DNA from 3 places in the Neobacillus sp. B24 genome. Region 2 is predicted to be linked to each of the others. Evidence: predicted binding sites of a transcription regulator. Region 2 holds the regulator's gene; each other region holds the start of a gene.
What was found. Region 2 encodes Rex, which represses fermentation and respiration genes when NADH is low (regulators of the CRP and FNR family bind a similar motif). Its sites were predicted from a motif close to TTGTGAAATATTTCACAA; they were not measured.
Positions count from the first base shown of each region.

Region 1: a site for Rex is predicted at 1,689-1,706, ahead of ACZ43M_RS05490 (DoxX family membrane protein). Genes of this name have one in related genera too.
Region 3: a site for Rex is predicted at 1,653-1,670, ahead of ACZ43M_RS18165 (TorD/DmsD family molecular chaperone). Genes of this name have one in related genera too.

Region 1 is NZ_AP035777.1:1,112,915-1,117,175, forward strand. Features, by position in the region: gene ACZ43M_RS05485 (ABC transporter ATP-binding protein) at 1-949, opposite strand, end outside; gene ACZ43M_RS05490 (DoxX family membrane protein) at 1,093-1,602, opposite strand; gene ACZ43M_RS05495 (MBL fold metallo-hydrolase) at 1,851-2,558, shown strand; gene ACZ43M_RS05500 (TetR/AcrR family transcriptional regulator) at 2,571-3,143, shown strand; gene ACZ43M_RS05505 (exonuclease domain-containing protein) at 3,228-3,836, shown strand; partial or broken gene ACZ43M_RS05510 (VOC family protein) at 3,891-4,261, opposite strand, start outside.
Region 2 is NZ_AP035777.1:293,146-297,406, forward strand. Features, by position in the region: gene ACZ43M_RS01585 (ABC-F family ATP-binding cassette domain-containing protein) at 1-1,120, opposite strand, end outside; gene moaC (cyclic pyranopterin monophosphate synthase MoaC) at 1,273-1,761, shown strand; gene ACZ43M_RS01595 (redox-sensing transcriptional repressor Rex) at 1,777-2,433, shown strand; gene ACZ43M_RS01600 (DUF4395 domain-containing protein) at 2,553-2,984, shown strand; gene ACZ43M_RS01605 (acyl-CoA dehydrogenase family protein) at 3,112-4,261, shown strand, end outside.
Region 3 is NZ_AP035777.1:3,702,545-3,706,805, reverse strand. Features, by position in the region: gene ku (non-homologous end joining protein Ku) at 1-427, shown strand, start outside; gene ACZ43M_RS18180 (cold-shock protein) at 658-858, shown strand; gene ACZ43M_RS18175 (cold-shock protein) at 936-1,139, shown strand; gene ACZ43M_RS18170 (DUF6509 family protein) at 1,173-1,466, opposite strand; gene ACZ43M_RS18165 (TorD/DmsD family molecular chaperone) at 1,685-2,350, shown strand; gene ACZ43M_RS18160 (DMSO/selenate family reductase complex A subunit) at 2,343-4,261, shown strand, end outside.

The sequences.
Region 1 (4,261 bases), 820 kb from region 2:
TTCCGTCACCATCATAGCAGCTAAGCTCATAATGAACGCCGCGGAATAATTGTGAATCCACTCTAACTTGCAGCTTGCCGCGATCTAAAGTCGTAATCTCTAAATCCTCCGGGCGGATGACGACTTCAACAGCTTCATTCTTATTAAACCCCTCGTCAACACAATCAAATTCCTTACCGGCAAATTCCACTAAGTGATCCCGCAGCATCCGTCCGTCAACAATATTGGACTCACCGATAAAATCAGCCACAAATCGGTTTATTGGCTCATCATAAATATCGGTAGGTGTGCCGCTTTGTTGAATTTTCCCTTTGTTGAGAACAAAAATTTCATCGGACATTGCCAGCGCTTCTTCCTGGTCATGGGTAACAAAAATGAAGGTAATCCCAAGACGACGCTGCAGTTCCCGAAGTTCGTATTGCATTTCAGTACGAAGCTTCAAATCGAGCGCGGATAGCGGTTCATCAAGCAAGATGACTTCTGGCTCGTTTACAATTGCTCTGGCAATGGCGACCCGCTGCTTTTGCCCGCCAGACATTTCTTTGATTTCGCGCGTTTCATATCCTTGAAGGTTAACAAAACTCAATGCTTCTCGAACCTTTTTGGTTATTTCGCTGTTTTTTAACTTTTTTATACGTAAGCCGAATGCGACATTTTCAAACACATTTAAATGGGGGAACAACGCATAATCCTGAAACACCGTGTTCATCTTGCGCTTATTGGCTGGAACATGATTAATTTTTTCCCCATTAAAATAAATATCGCCGCTTGAAGGCTCGGTAAATCCAGCAATTAATCGCAATATGGTTGTTTTTCCACATCCGGAAGGACCTAGTAAGGTGTAAAATTTCCCTCGTTCAATTTCAAAACTAACATCTTGAAGCACAGGTGGATCGTTATCGTATTGCTTTGTAACATGGTTAAACTGGATAATGTCATTATTTGGCAATATAGCCACCCCCTTGTATATTCCTCTATTGCTATTAGATTCGGGAACAATTATACAGTAACTGACTAAAAATTCAATCATTGTTTGTTTATATGCAAAAAAAAGCGCCCCATTCCACAGGGGAACGAGGCGTCTTTTAAAAGTTAAGCGTTGCTTTTGACAGGTTCGCTATTTTTGAAAACTGTTTTGCGGATGAATGGAACCACCCAGCGGTCAAGACCAAAGCGTCCAGCGTTATAACCAGCAGTTAAGATGATGAAACCAAGCAAAATGTCAGTTGGGTTATGAGATACTGTTCCGGCAGCGAAGAAAGAGAAGTTCATCAATAAGCCAAAGAACATGGCAGCAGTTGTTAAGCAGCCCAAGAGTAATCCTAAACCGATCAATGTTTCACCGACAGGAACAACTACGTTGAAAATATCGACGTTTGGAAGAGCGAAACCTTTTAAGAATTCAACATACCAGCCGTAAACCATAGCACCGTCTGGGCCTTTAACCGGGTTAGCAATAACACCTTTCAGGAATCCGGAAGCATCAAACCCGCCAGTTAATTTATGAAGACCTGCAGTAAACCAAGAATAACCAAGATATAGACGTAACACAGTTAGTATACCAGCGGCAATTTTGTTTTCTCTTAACCAATTTGCAAACATTTGAAACATCTCCTTAGAATGTTTAATAAGTTATAAATAATTACTACACTATTAATATAGCAAATTCATTTCGAATTGAGAGTAGTTTGTGCATTTATTCACATTTCTGTAAAAAAGTCTTGAACAATTTGTTACATAGCAATAGTGAAAAGGTTTTCTTTCATAAAATATGGAAAAAACTCTTGATTTAACTAATACAATTAGTTAAAATAAAACTAACGATATTAGTTAAAAGGGAGATGGATAAAATGAGAGTGATTCAAAAGGGGTACTTATATCAAGTGACGTTTATGGCCAATGTGTTTCCGGTTAATTGCTATTTAGTGGAGGAAGAGGATGGTTTGACCCTGATTGATGCGGCACTTGATTTTGGCACAAAGGGAATTATTCAAGCAGCCAAAAAAATTGGAAAGCCGATTACCAAAATTGTCTTGACCCATGCCCATGGCGATCATGTCGGGGCGCTTGATTCATTAAAAAAACTCCTTCCTGATGCTCCGGTTTACATTTCGGCCCGCGACAGCCGATTAATGTCCGGTGATACCTCGCTTGATGAGGACGAGGAACAGACCCCAATTAAAGGAGGAGTTCCTAAAGATTTAAAAACGCAGGCCAATGTATTATTAAAGGAAGGAGACTTCGTTGGTTCCCTCAAGGCTTTTGAGACGCCAGGCCACACACCAGGGTCGATGTCATTTCTGGATACCCGGACCAATGCAATTATTGCCGGAGATGCGTTTCAAACACGCGGAGGAATTGCTGTTTCCGGAGATATGAAGTTGTTTTTTCCATTCCCGGCATTAGCCACGTGGAGTAAAAAAACCGCATTAAGAAGCGCCAAAAAGTTGGTGGATTTACAGCCGAGTTTGCTGGCAGTTGGACATGGGGAACTCATTGATAATCCACTAAATTTAATGGCAAAAGCTGTTCAGACTTTTGAAGGTAAATTGAAATAAAGGAGCATTAGCATGTCACCAAGACCAAAATTTGCACTCGATTTAGCAACGATACTCGAAGCGGCAGGGGAACTGGCCAACGAACAAGGACTGCAGGAGGTTACGCTCGCGAATTTGGCAAAAAGGCTAAATATTCGCCCGCCTTCCTTATATAATCATTTTGATGGACTGTCTGGTTTACGAAAAAACCTTGCCATTTATGGCCTGAATAAACTGTATGAGGAAATGATGCAGGCGGCAGTGGGTGTGTCAGGTACTGAGGCAATCCTTTCAATAAGCCGTGCTTATGTGGTATTTTCCCGAAAGTATCCCGGGATATATGAAGCGACCCTGGCAGCACCTGACCCGAAGGATGTTGTAGCACATCAGGCTGGGGGTAAGATTGTTGAACTATTAGTCCGAGTGCTTCAGACGTATAATTTGGAGGGCGATATCGCCTTGCATGCTGTCCGGGGCTTGCGCAGTATTTTGCACGGTTTTTCCTCCCTGGAGCAAAGAGGCGGGTTCAAAATGGCATTAGATCTAGATGAGAGCCTGGAGATTATTATTAAAGCGTTTATCGAAGGAATCCGTAAGGGAGAATGAGCCCCTTGCGGATTTTTTTCCAGAGATATTAAAGGATAAATTTGATATAATGAAGGAAATTTTTCAATTTAAAGGATGATTGTTATGCGGAAACAGGAAAACTACGGGTTGCTGCTCGACACGGAGACTACCGGATTAGGTCCAACCAAGGATGAAGTCATTGAACTGGCAGTGAAGCTTTTTTCCTACCGGTCTGATACTGGCGAAATACTGGATATCCTCGAAGAAGAATCCTTTCTGCGAGAACCACTTTCTACTACGGCGCGAAGGAATTATAATCAAGCGTTCCGCGTTCACGGCATTCCCTTTGATGATGTAAGAGGGAAAAGTTTTCTCGATGGAAAAATTAAGACTTATTTTCACCGGGCAGAGGCTGTTTTCGCACATAATGCATCCTTTGACCGCAGCTTTCTTTTTCACATGTACCCGGAAGTCAACGACCTAAAATGGTATTGCACGATGAGAAATGTCCCTTGGAAACAGTATGGCTTTCCAAATGGCAAGCTGCTCACGCTTTTGCAAGCGCATGAGATTACAAACTATCAAACACATAGAGCGATGGATGATATTACATACCTGATGGAATTGATGAAAAGGGTTAGTCCAAAGGGAAATCTGTATCTTCACGAAGTCCTGGAAAACGGGCCGATGCGGAAGTACCAGCCTGCCACTTCCAGAACGAGAATGGGTTAACTAAAAAAGCTCTGATGCACACAGGATGCATTCAGAGCTTTTTTGCGTATCTATTTATTGGTGTGCTCCCTCAGTAAACACTTGGAATGTGACCCCAAATTTGTCCGTAACACTACCATAGGCTGGGCTAAAGAAGGTTTCCTGCAGCGGCATTTCTACTTTTCCTCCGTCTGAGAGTCCATCGAACATTTTCTTCGCCTTTTCTGCATCGTCTGTAGAGATACATATCGTTACTTGTGTGCCGGTTTGATGTGGCTGTCCCGGGAATGTATCAGAAAACATAATTTCAGAATCACCCACTTTAATAGTAGCATACTTACACGATCCTTCGCTTCAGCAGGAAGCGGGAAATCAGGATTCTCTGGCATTTCTCCAAAAGATTGTTGAAACAAAACTTGAGCTTCTAAAGCTCTCTCGTAGAATTG
Region 2 (4,261 bases):
TGGTTTTTAACAGGGTGGATTTGCCAATGCCGTTCGGTCCAACAAGGGCAATGCTGTCGCCCCTAAAGACACGAAAAGAAATGCCTTCAGACACCTTTTCGCCTTCATAACCGACGGCAAGCGAATCAACTGTTAACACATCATTGCCGCTTTGCCGCTCTATTTCAAACGAGAAAGAGGCTGATTTTTCATCGCCTAGCGGCCTGTCCATTATGTCCATTTTTTCAAGCTTCTTCCGCCGGCTTTGCGCCCGCTTCGTTGTTGTGGCGCGCGCTATGTTTCTCTGAATGAAATCCTTTAATGCAGCAACCTCTTCCTGCTGCTTTTCGTAAAGCTTCATATCACGTTCATAATTGGCGGCCTTTTGATCAAGATAAGAGCTATAGTTACCAGGAAAACGTTGTATTTGTTTGCGTGAAACTTCATAAACCTGGGTAACTACTTTATCCAAAAAATAACGGTCGTGGGATACGATCAAAATTGCGCCGTCATAGCCCTGCAAATATTGTTCCAGCCAGGATAATGTTTCAATATCAAGATGGTTGGTAGGCTCGTCCAATATTAAAATATCAGGCTTAGTTAACAGGAGCTTGCCTAATGCCAAACGAGTTTTTTGCCCGCCGCTTAGGCTGGAAATCATTAATGAATGGTCAGAGAAATTTAAACCGTGCAGAACGGAACGAATATCAGCTTCATATTGATAGCCGCCCTGTTCTTTAAATTTCACTTGAAGCTGGTCATATTCTTTTAATACTCTATCGTACCTTACTGAATCCTCAAAGATATTAGGGTCGGCCATTTGTGCCTCAAGTCTGCGCAGCGATTTCTCCATATCCAGCAGACCTTCGAAGACAGTCAGCATTTCACCCCAAATCGAAAGATTGGACTCAAGACCGGTATTCTGAGCCAAATACCCAATGGTAACATCCTTTGGTTTGATGATTTCCCCGCCATCATGTCCCAGTTCACCGGCAATTATTTTTAAAAGCGTTGATTTGCCTGCTCCGTTCCGTCCGACGAGGGCTACCCGGTCCCTAGTTTGTAATTCCAGCTTTATATTGGATAAAATAAGGTCAGCACCATAATATTTTTGTAATTGATTAACCTGTAATAAAATCATCTTTTGTCACCTCTATTGCTATAATTAGTGTACCGTATTCCTTGATAGTCGGCAATAAAGCGGGGCTAGCATAAATTTGTAAATAAAAGTTCAAAGTTTCACACACATTTATGTGAAAATATTGTATCATTTTGAAGGGAGGCAATAATTTTATGGCTGAATTTACTCATTTTAATGAAGAGGGCAGAGCTAAAATGGTCGATGTCAGTGACAAGCCGGAAACGGCACGCACCGCTATTGCCCGTTCTAGCATAACTGTTAGTAATGAGATTTATGAAAAAGTAACGAATCACGAAATGAAAAAAGGCGATGTATTAGCGGTGGCTCAAGTAGCAGCGGTGATGGCTGCAAAAAAGACTTGGGATCTTATTCCGATGTGCCATCCGATTCCGCTGACTGGCGTGAATGTCATTTTCTCTTGGGAAAAGACCGAGCGGCAACAGTATACATTACATATAGAGGCATCGGTTAAAACGAAGGGCAGCACAGGTGTTGAAATGGAAGCGCTGACAGCGGCGTCGGTTTGCGCTTTAACTGTGTACGATATGTGCAAGGCCGTGGATAAAGGTATGGTTATTGGACCGACTTTCCTAGTTGAAAAAACAGGCGGCAAAAATGGTGATTTTAAACGAAATATATAGCGGGGGGGTAGGAGTATGGCTAACGAAACAACGAAAATACCGCAGGCCACGGCAAAACGGCTGCCTTTGTATTATCGATTTTTGAAGAACTTGCATTCTTCCGGGAAGCAGCGTGTGTCCTCAGCGGAGTTAAGTGAAGCGGTAAAGGTCGATTCAGCAACAATCCGCCGTGATTTTTCCTACTTTGGTGCGCTTGGGAAAAAGGGCTACGGATACAATGTGAATTACCTGTTAAGCTTTTTTAGTAAAACGCTAGATCAGGACGAATTGACTAAGGTGGCGTTGATTGGGGTCGGTAATCTCGGCACTGCCTTTTTACACTATAATTTTTTGAAAAATAATAATACCAAAATTGAGTGTGCGTTTGATGTGGATCCGGGGAAAATCGGCACGTCCATCGGTGATGTTCCGATTTATGATATGGCTGATTTGGAGCAGCGTTTACTTGAAGAAAATATTCCAGTAGTTATCCTTACGGTTCCAGCTCCTGTTGCCCAGCAAATTACTGACCAGATTGTCAAATCCAATGTAAAAGGGATATTAAATTTTACGCCGGCACGGTTAAACGTTCCACCAGGTATCCGTGTTCATCATATTGACTTGGCGGTTGAACTGCAATCACTCGTTTACTTTTTAAAGCATTATCCAAATGATGAAGAGATAGAAGAATAACTGTTTTAAGGGTTTTTCACAAAATAGGTGAAAAGCCCTTTTTGTTTTATTTTACTATACAAAATGATGAAAACGGGATAATATAGTATATAAATCCAATATGAAAGGTTGGAATTAAAGTGGGAGTAGAAAATTCAGTTCGTTCAATCCCTCGACCGCTTGTCAAAGCAAATCAGTTGACGATTGTAGTAAGTGTGATTCTAACATGGGTATCAGGTCAGGAATGGATCTTATTAATCCCATTGTTGGCTGGACTTTCAGGACTATTATTCGGATACAATCCGGTTATGCAAGTTGCAAAATTATTTTTAAGAAAAGACCCTAAGGAATATATTCCCGAAGATTGGGAGCAGCAGCAATTTAATCAAAAAATTGCTGTATCCTGCCTTACCTTCGGATTTGCCGGCTTTTTATTGGGCTGGAATGCAATCGGGTATATATTTACGATTATGGTAGCAGCAGCGGCAACTGTTGCGATTCTTGGTTTTTGTATCGGTTGTTTTATTCATTACCAGTGGACCCAATATCGCTTTCGCAGGGCACATCGATAATTGTCTATAGATAGGTCTGACTTTGTCAGACCTTTTTTGTTGCCTGCTTCTATTTGACGTTTCCATATCCTTACATTTACAATTAATTTGAAAATTACGAATAATTGTTGTGGAGGGTGACCATTCTATGAAACTCGTTTCCCAAGAATCTGAAACAAGAGGAGAAAACTCTTACAGCTTTGATGAATTTCTCGAAAAGCGTGACAATCTTGATTGGTATCGTGATGAACCTTTTTTGCAAAAGGCCGCAGAAAAATTTCTCGGCGGCAGGTTTAAGGAAATTCACGAAAAGCTCCTGGCATTTTCTCCTACTGCTTCTTCTAAATGGAACAGGTTAGCTGAGCGGATCGCACGCCCTGAGGTGCGTCCGTACATGCTCCATTATGATGCGTTTAATCATCGTATTGACCGAATTGTCCGGCCGCAGGAAGTTCACCAATTGGAATCCGAAATCTTTGGAGAAGGGCTTTTTTCTAGCAAAATGCCCGCTTGGGAAAGCTTTTTGAAAAGAATGTTGATCCATCAATTGGGTGAAGCTGGTGTAACCTGTCCGTTAACGTGTACACATGGATTGGTGGCGCTTTTGGATCAGTTCCGGGACGAAGCCTGCCCTGAACTGTATGATGTTTTAATGCATACAAAAGAGGGGGTGAACGGAGAATTTGCGATTGGCGCCCAGTTTATGACCGAGATTCAGGGTGGTTCTGATTTGCCTGCCAATGTCCTGGAAGCAGTTCCGGATGGAAAGTACTATCGATTATACGGCAATAAATTCTTCTGCTCGGCGGCGCATGCCGATTATTCGGTTGTCACTGCGAAAATCTCAGGTACTGATAAGGTGTCCACGTTTGTTGTACCATCCTGGCTGCCAGGAGATAAAGAGAAGGAAAAACGAAACAGCTACGATATTAACCGAATCAAATGGAAAATGGGGACTTCGGAGCTGCCGACTGCGGAAATTCAATATAAAGGAGCACTTGCCTATCCGATCGGACCGAAGGATAGGGGCATTGCCGTTGCTGTCGGCATCGTGTTAACACTATCTCGATTGGAAATCGGCATTGCCTGTGCAGGGTTCATGCTCCGCGCTTCAAGGGAAGCGAATCTATATGGAGATTTCCGGACAGTGTTTCGAAAAAAGGTAAAGGACTACCCGCTTTCTGCGAGCAAATTGAAGCGTATCGAAAATGCGGCACAGCGGACGACGGCCGGAGCGTTTAAAATTTATGACCTGTTCTTGATATTGGAAAAGCCGCTTAATCCGGGCATTAAGGCGG
Region 3 (4,261 bases), 2.0 Mb from region 2:
AATCCGATCTAAGGAACAGCTTGCGGTTATCCGTGTATATGAAAACACTTTGGTGATGGAAACTATTCATTTTCCAGATGAGGTCCGTAAGGCAGGGGATGTTCCGAATGTTCCATCTGAAGAAAAAGTGACAGAAAAGGAACTTGAAACTGCGATATTATTGATTGATCAGCTAACGACAAAGTTTGCCCCTGAAAAATATACCGATGAATACAGGACAGCATTATTAGAACTGATTGAATCAAAACGTCAAGGAAAAGAAACAGTAACTGCTGCATCAAAAGAAGCACCTGCCACAAATGTTACTGATTTAATGGCTGCCCTACAGGCGTCCATTGATCGCACAAAACCAAAAACGGAAGCAGCACCACCAAGGAAAACAACACCAACCAGGAAAAGGACAACAAAAATAAAGAAGGAAGCCTAAATAATAGTAAATGTTTCTTAATATCTGAGCTGGATTTTTTTTGACAGTTAAGTATATATAAGATATAATTAGGGTACGCTTTTTAGATCGTTAAATATTTATTGGATTAGTAGCCGTAACTGCACGAAATGTGGGGATGTCTATTTCCCGTATTCGTGTAGGGGACGGCTTTTATTTTTAAATGTAAAATTGACTTAAAGAGTGAACAATATTTTGGAGGTAATACGCATATGAAAAACGGTAAAGTAAAATGGTTTAATGCAGAAAAAGGTTTTGGATTTATTGAATCAGAAGGCGGCCAAGATGTGTTCGTACACTTTTCAGCGATTCAATCAGAAGGCTTCAAAACATTAGAAGAAGGCCAATCGGTTTCTTTTGAAATCGTTGAAGGCGCTCGTGGACCACAAGCAGCTAACGTTAAGGGTGTTTAATTCTTCGATTTGAAAGGTGATGCTAAAGATCTGGCATCACCTTTTTTACTAGTAATTATTTAGGGGAGGTAAGATCTATGGCGTTTGGAAGGAAAAATCCTGAGGAAATCAAAGTTGAAGAAACCAAGATTTGGGTTTGCAGTTCTACATTGTGCAAATGCTGGATACGCGATAACTTTAAAAGCAGCGATGTCCCTGTATGTCCTATTTGCAATAGTGAAATGACCCCGGAAATAAAAAGTCTACAAACAGTTCCTAATCACAGCAAACATTTTTTTTAGAAGATAAAAAGCAGGGGCTTCCCTGCTTTTCTTTTAGTCTGCCACATTTTCTTTACAATAATTGAGAACTTCTTCTTCCTCGTCTTCCTCAAGTGCGAAATCAAGTACGGCTTCGCTGCCTTTTTCGAAGAAATGATAATTCAAGATTTTTGACTGATTATTCTCGACACCTAATAGCACCCTTAAACCAATACCGTTTTCAGAATATAGTTCATCCTCTTCGTCTATTTCAAGTTCAAGAAAAAATTCATAACGTTCTCCTGATAATAAGCCGAATGGATCTTCAAGTTTTTCGACAGTATGTCCAGTTATGTACAAGCATATCATCCTTTTCATTTTTGGTAATCGTTATTATTATACACATCCCATTTTTTTTCACAAATAAAATGAAATTTATCTTTGAACAATTTTCGTGTTTTAGTGTTTATGAAATTAATGTGAATTATTGCACAAACCTGCTTCCTGATCAGAAGTAATAAGGTAAAATTAATTTGAAAGGACTTACATAGGTTTATGTGAAATTATTCACAAATGGAGGTGCGGAAATGACTGCCAAGACGGAGCCTATAAATTTTGAATTGCAGTTATTTTGGTCTGCAAGAAAAAACCTTTATCAGTTTATTCGATTATTGTTCTCCGAACCAAATATGGAACTGTTAAAGGAAATTTCGCAAATAGGCAAACTTGATGAACTAGCCAAACTTCATGAAGGCGGCAAAATTTTGCGAAGCTTTTTTGACCAGCTGACAACAAACAAAATAGAAAAGGAGATTAAAGAATACCAACGATTATTTATCGGTCCAGGACCAGTAGCCGCTCCCCCTTGGGAGTCGTATTACCGGAGCAGGGAACATCTTTTGTTTGAAGAGTGGACATATCAAGTTCGAAATTTCTATCATCAAAATGGACTTCAATATATAAAAGAAAACAATGAACCAGACGATCATCTGTTGTTAGAACTGGAATTTATTGAAATTCTTACAGACTTAAGCAGCAGTGAATCCAATGTTGAAAATGTGATTGAATTACTATCAACTGCAATTGATTTTTTGAAAAATCATCTCATGGTTTGGATCCCTTATTTTTGTGAACGCGTGATTGAAGCGACTGACAGTCCATTGTATTTGGGAGCAGCAATGCTTCTTGAAGACTTTTTAAATGACGATTTAATATCACTGATTGAGGTAAGGGAGGCATTGGCAAATGTCTGAAAAAGGCGGATTACGGAATCTGTTAAATAACAAGATGCAGCGGCGGACCTTTTTAAAATGGTCCGGGGCAATTGGAATTCCAGTTATTGCAGGTGGAATTGGGACCAAGATGCTGGTTGACCGAAAGGAAGAGGACAAAGTTGTAAACGCAAAGGAGAATGTTGAGGTAATATCAACCTGCAGCATTAATAACTGTGGCGGCAGATGTGTCATTAAGGCGCATGTTCGGGACGGAATGGTCATTAGGGTAAGTACCGATACTCAAACAAGCGATGATCTGTCAACACCTCCATTAAGGGCATGTGTTCGTGGACGAAACTATAGAAAAATGCTTTATCATCCGGATCGCTTAAAGTATCCGATGAAACGAGTGGGAAAACGCGGTGAAGGTAAGTTTGAGAGGATTACCTGGGATGAAGCAATCGAGACAATCGCCAAAGAGGTAAAACGAATTGGCGACCAATACGGCCCTGAATCCCGTTATGTTAATTATGGATCTGGACAAAGCTGGGGACTGCACGGCGGACCAAGAGCGGCAAGGAAATTATTGGCGCTGACAGGCGGATATCTGAATTCCCATAATGACTATAGCTCAGGAGCCGGGAACGTGGCTACCCCATTTACCTACGGAACCAATGATTCAGGAAGCAGCTTTGATACATTGTTACATTCCAAATATATAATTCTGTGGGGCCAGAACCCGTCTGAAATGATTTTTTCTACCCCATATCGTGAATATTTAATGCGGGCAAAGAAAAATGGGGCTAAAATCATTGTCATTGACCCGCGATATAGTGATACAGCGATTGCTTTTGCAGATGAATGGATTCCAATACTTCCTACAACTGACACGGCCATGATGGATGCAATGGCATATGTCATCATTACAGAGAACCTTCAGGACCAAGATTTTCTTGACAGATTTTGCATCGGTTTTGATGGCCGCCATATGCCAGAAGGAGTTCCCGCAGTGGAGTCGTTAAAAAGCTACTTGGTCGGAGAAAAGGATGGTATCCAGAAAACTCCGGAATGGGCCGAAAAAATTTGCAATGTTCCGGCGGATAAAATTAGGGAAGTTGCCAGGAATTATGCGACCACGAAACCTGCAGCGTTAATTCAAGGGTGGGCGCCGCAGCGTCAGGCATATGGAGAACAATTTATGCGCGGTGGGGCACAGCTCGCTTGCCTGACTGGGAATGTTGGTAAACTTGGAGGCTGGGCAGCAGGCACTGGTTATTGGAATCGTTCAAACATTGTTTATCCGTTTAAATATCAAAATCCAATTAAAGCTTCGATTCCCTGTTTTCTGTGGACAACGGCAGTGGAAAAGGGTACGGAGATGACAGCAGCAGATGGTCTGCAGGGAACAGAACGATTAAATTCGGATATTAAACTCATATTTAATATGGCAGGCAATATGTTAATAAATCAGCATGCAGATATTAATAAAACAAAAAAGTTGCTTGAGGACGAGAGCAAAGTGGAATTTATCGTCGTTAGTGATCTTTTTATGACACCAAGTGCAAAGTATGCGGATATTCTGCTGCCGGGGACCACATTCTTTGAACGCTGGGACATTGGAACGCCATGGTGTTTCGGGGATTATGTCGTCTTGGGGCAAAAAACCATTGACCCGCTATATGAATGCCGTGACGAGTATGATGTCTTTGCTGAAATTGCTGACAAGTTAGGACTTAAGGACCAGTTCACAGAGGGAAGGTCCACCCTTGATATCGTAAAAGATAGCATTGAAACGACAAAAAAAGAACTGGACCCGAACTTCCCAACTTTCGATGAATTCCGCAAATTAGGCGTTTATCATTTTAAGTATGATGAGCCGCTCGTTGGATTCAAGGAACAAATTGATGATATCGACAACCATCCGTTTGAAACCCCTTCTGGGAAAATTGA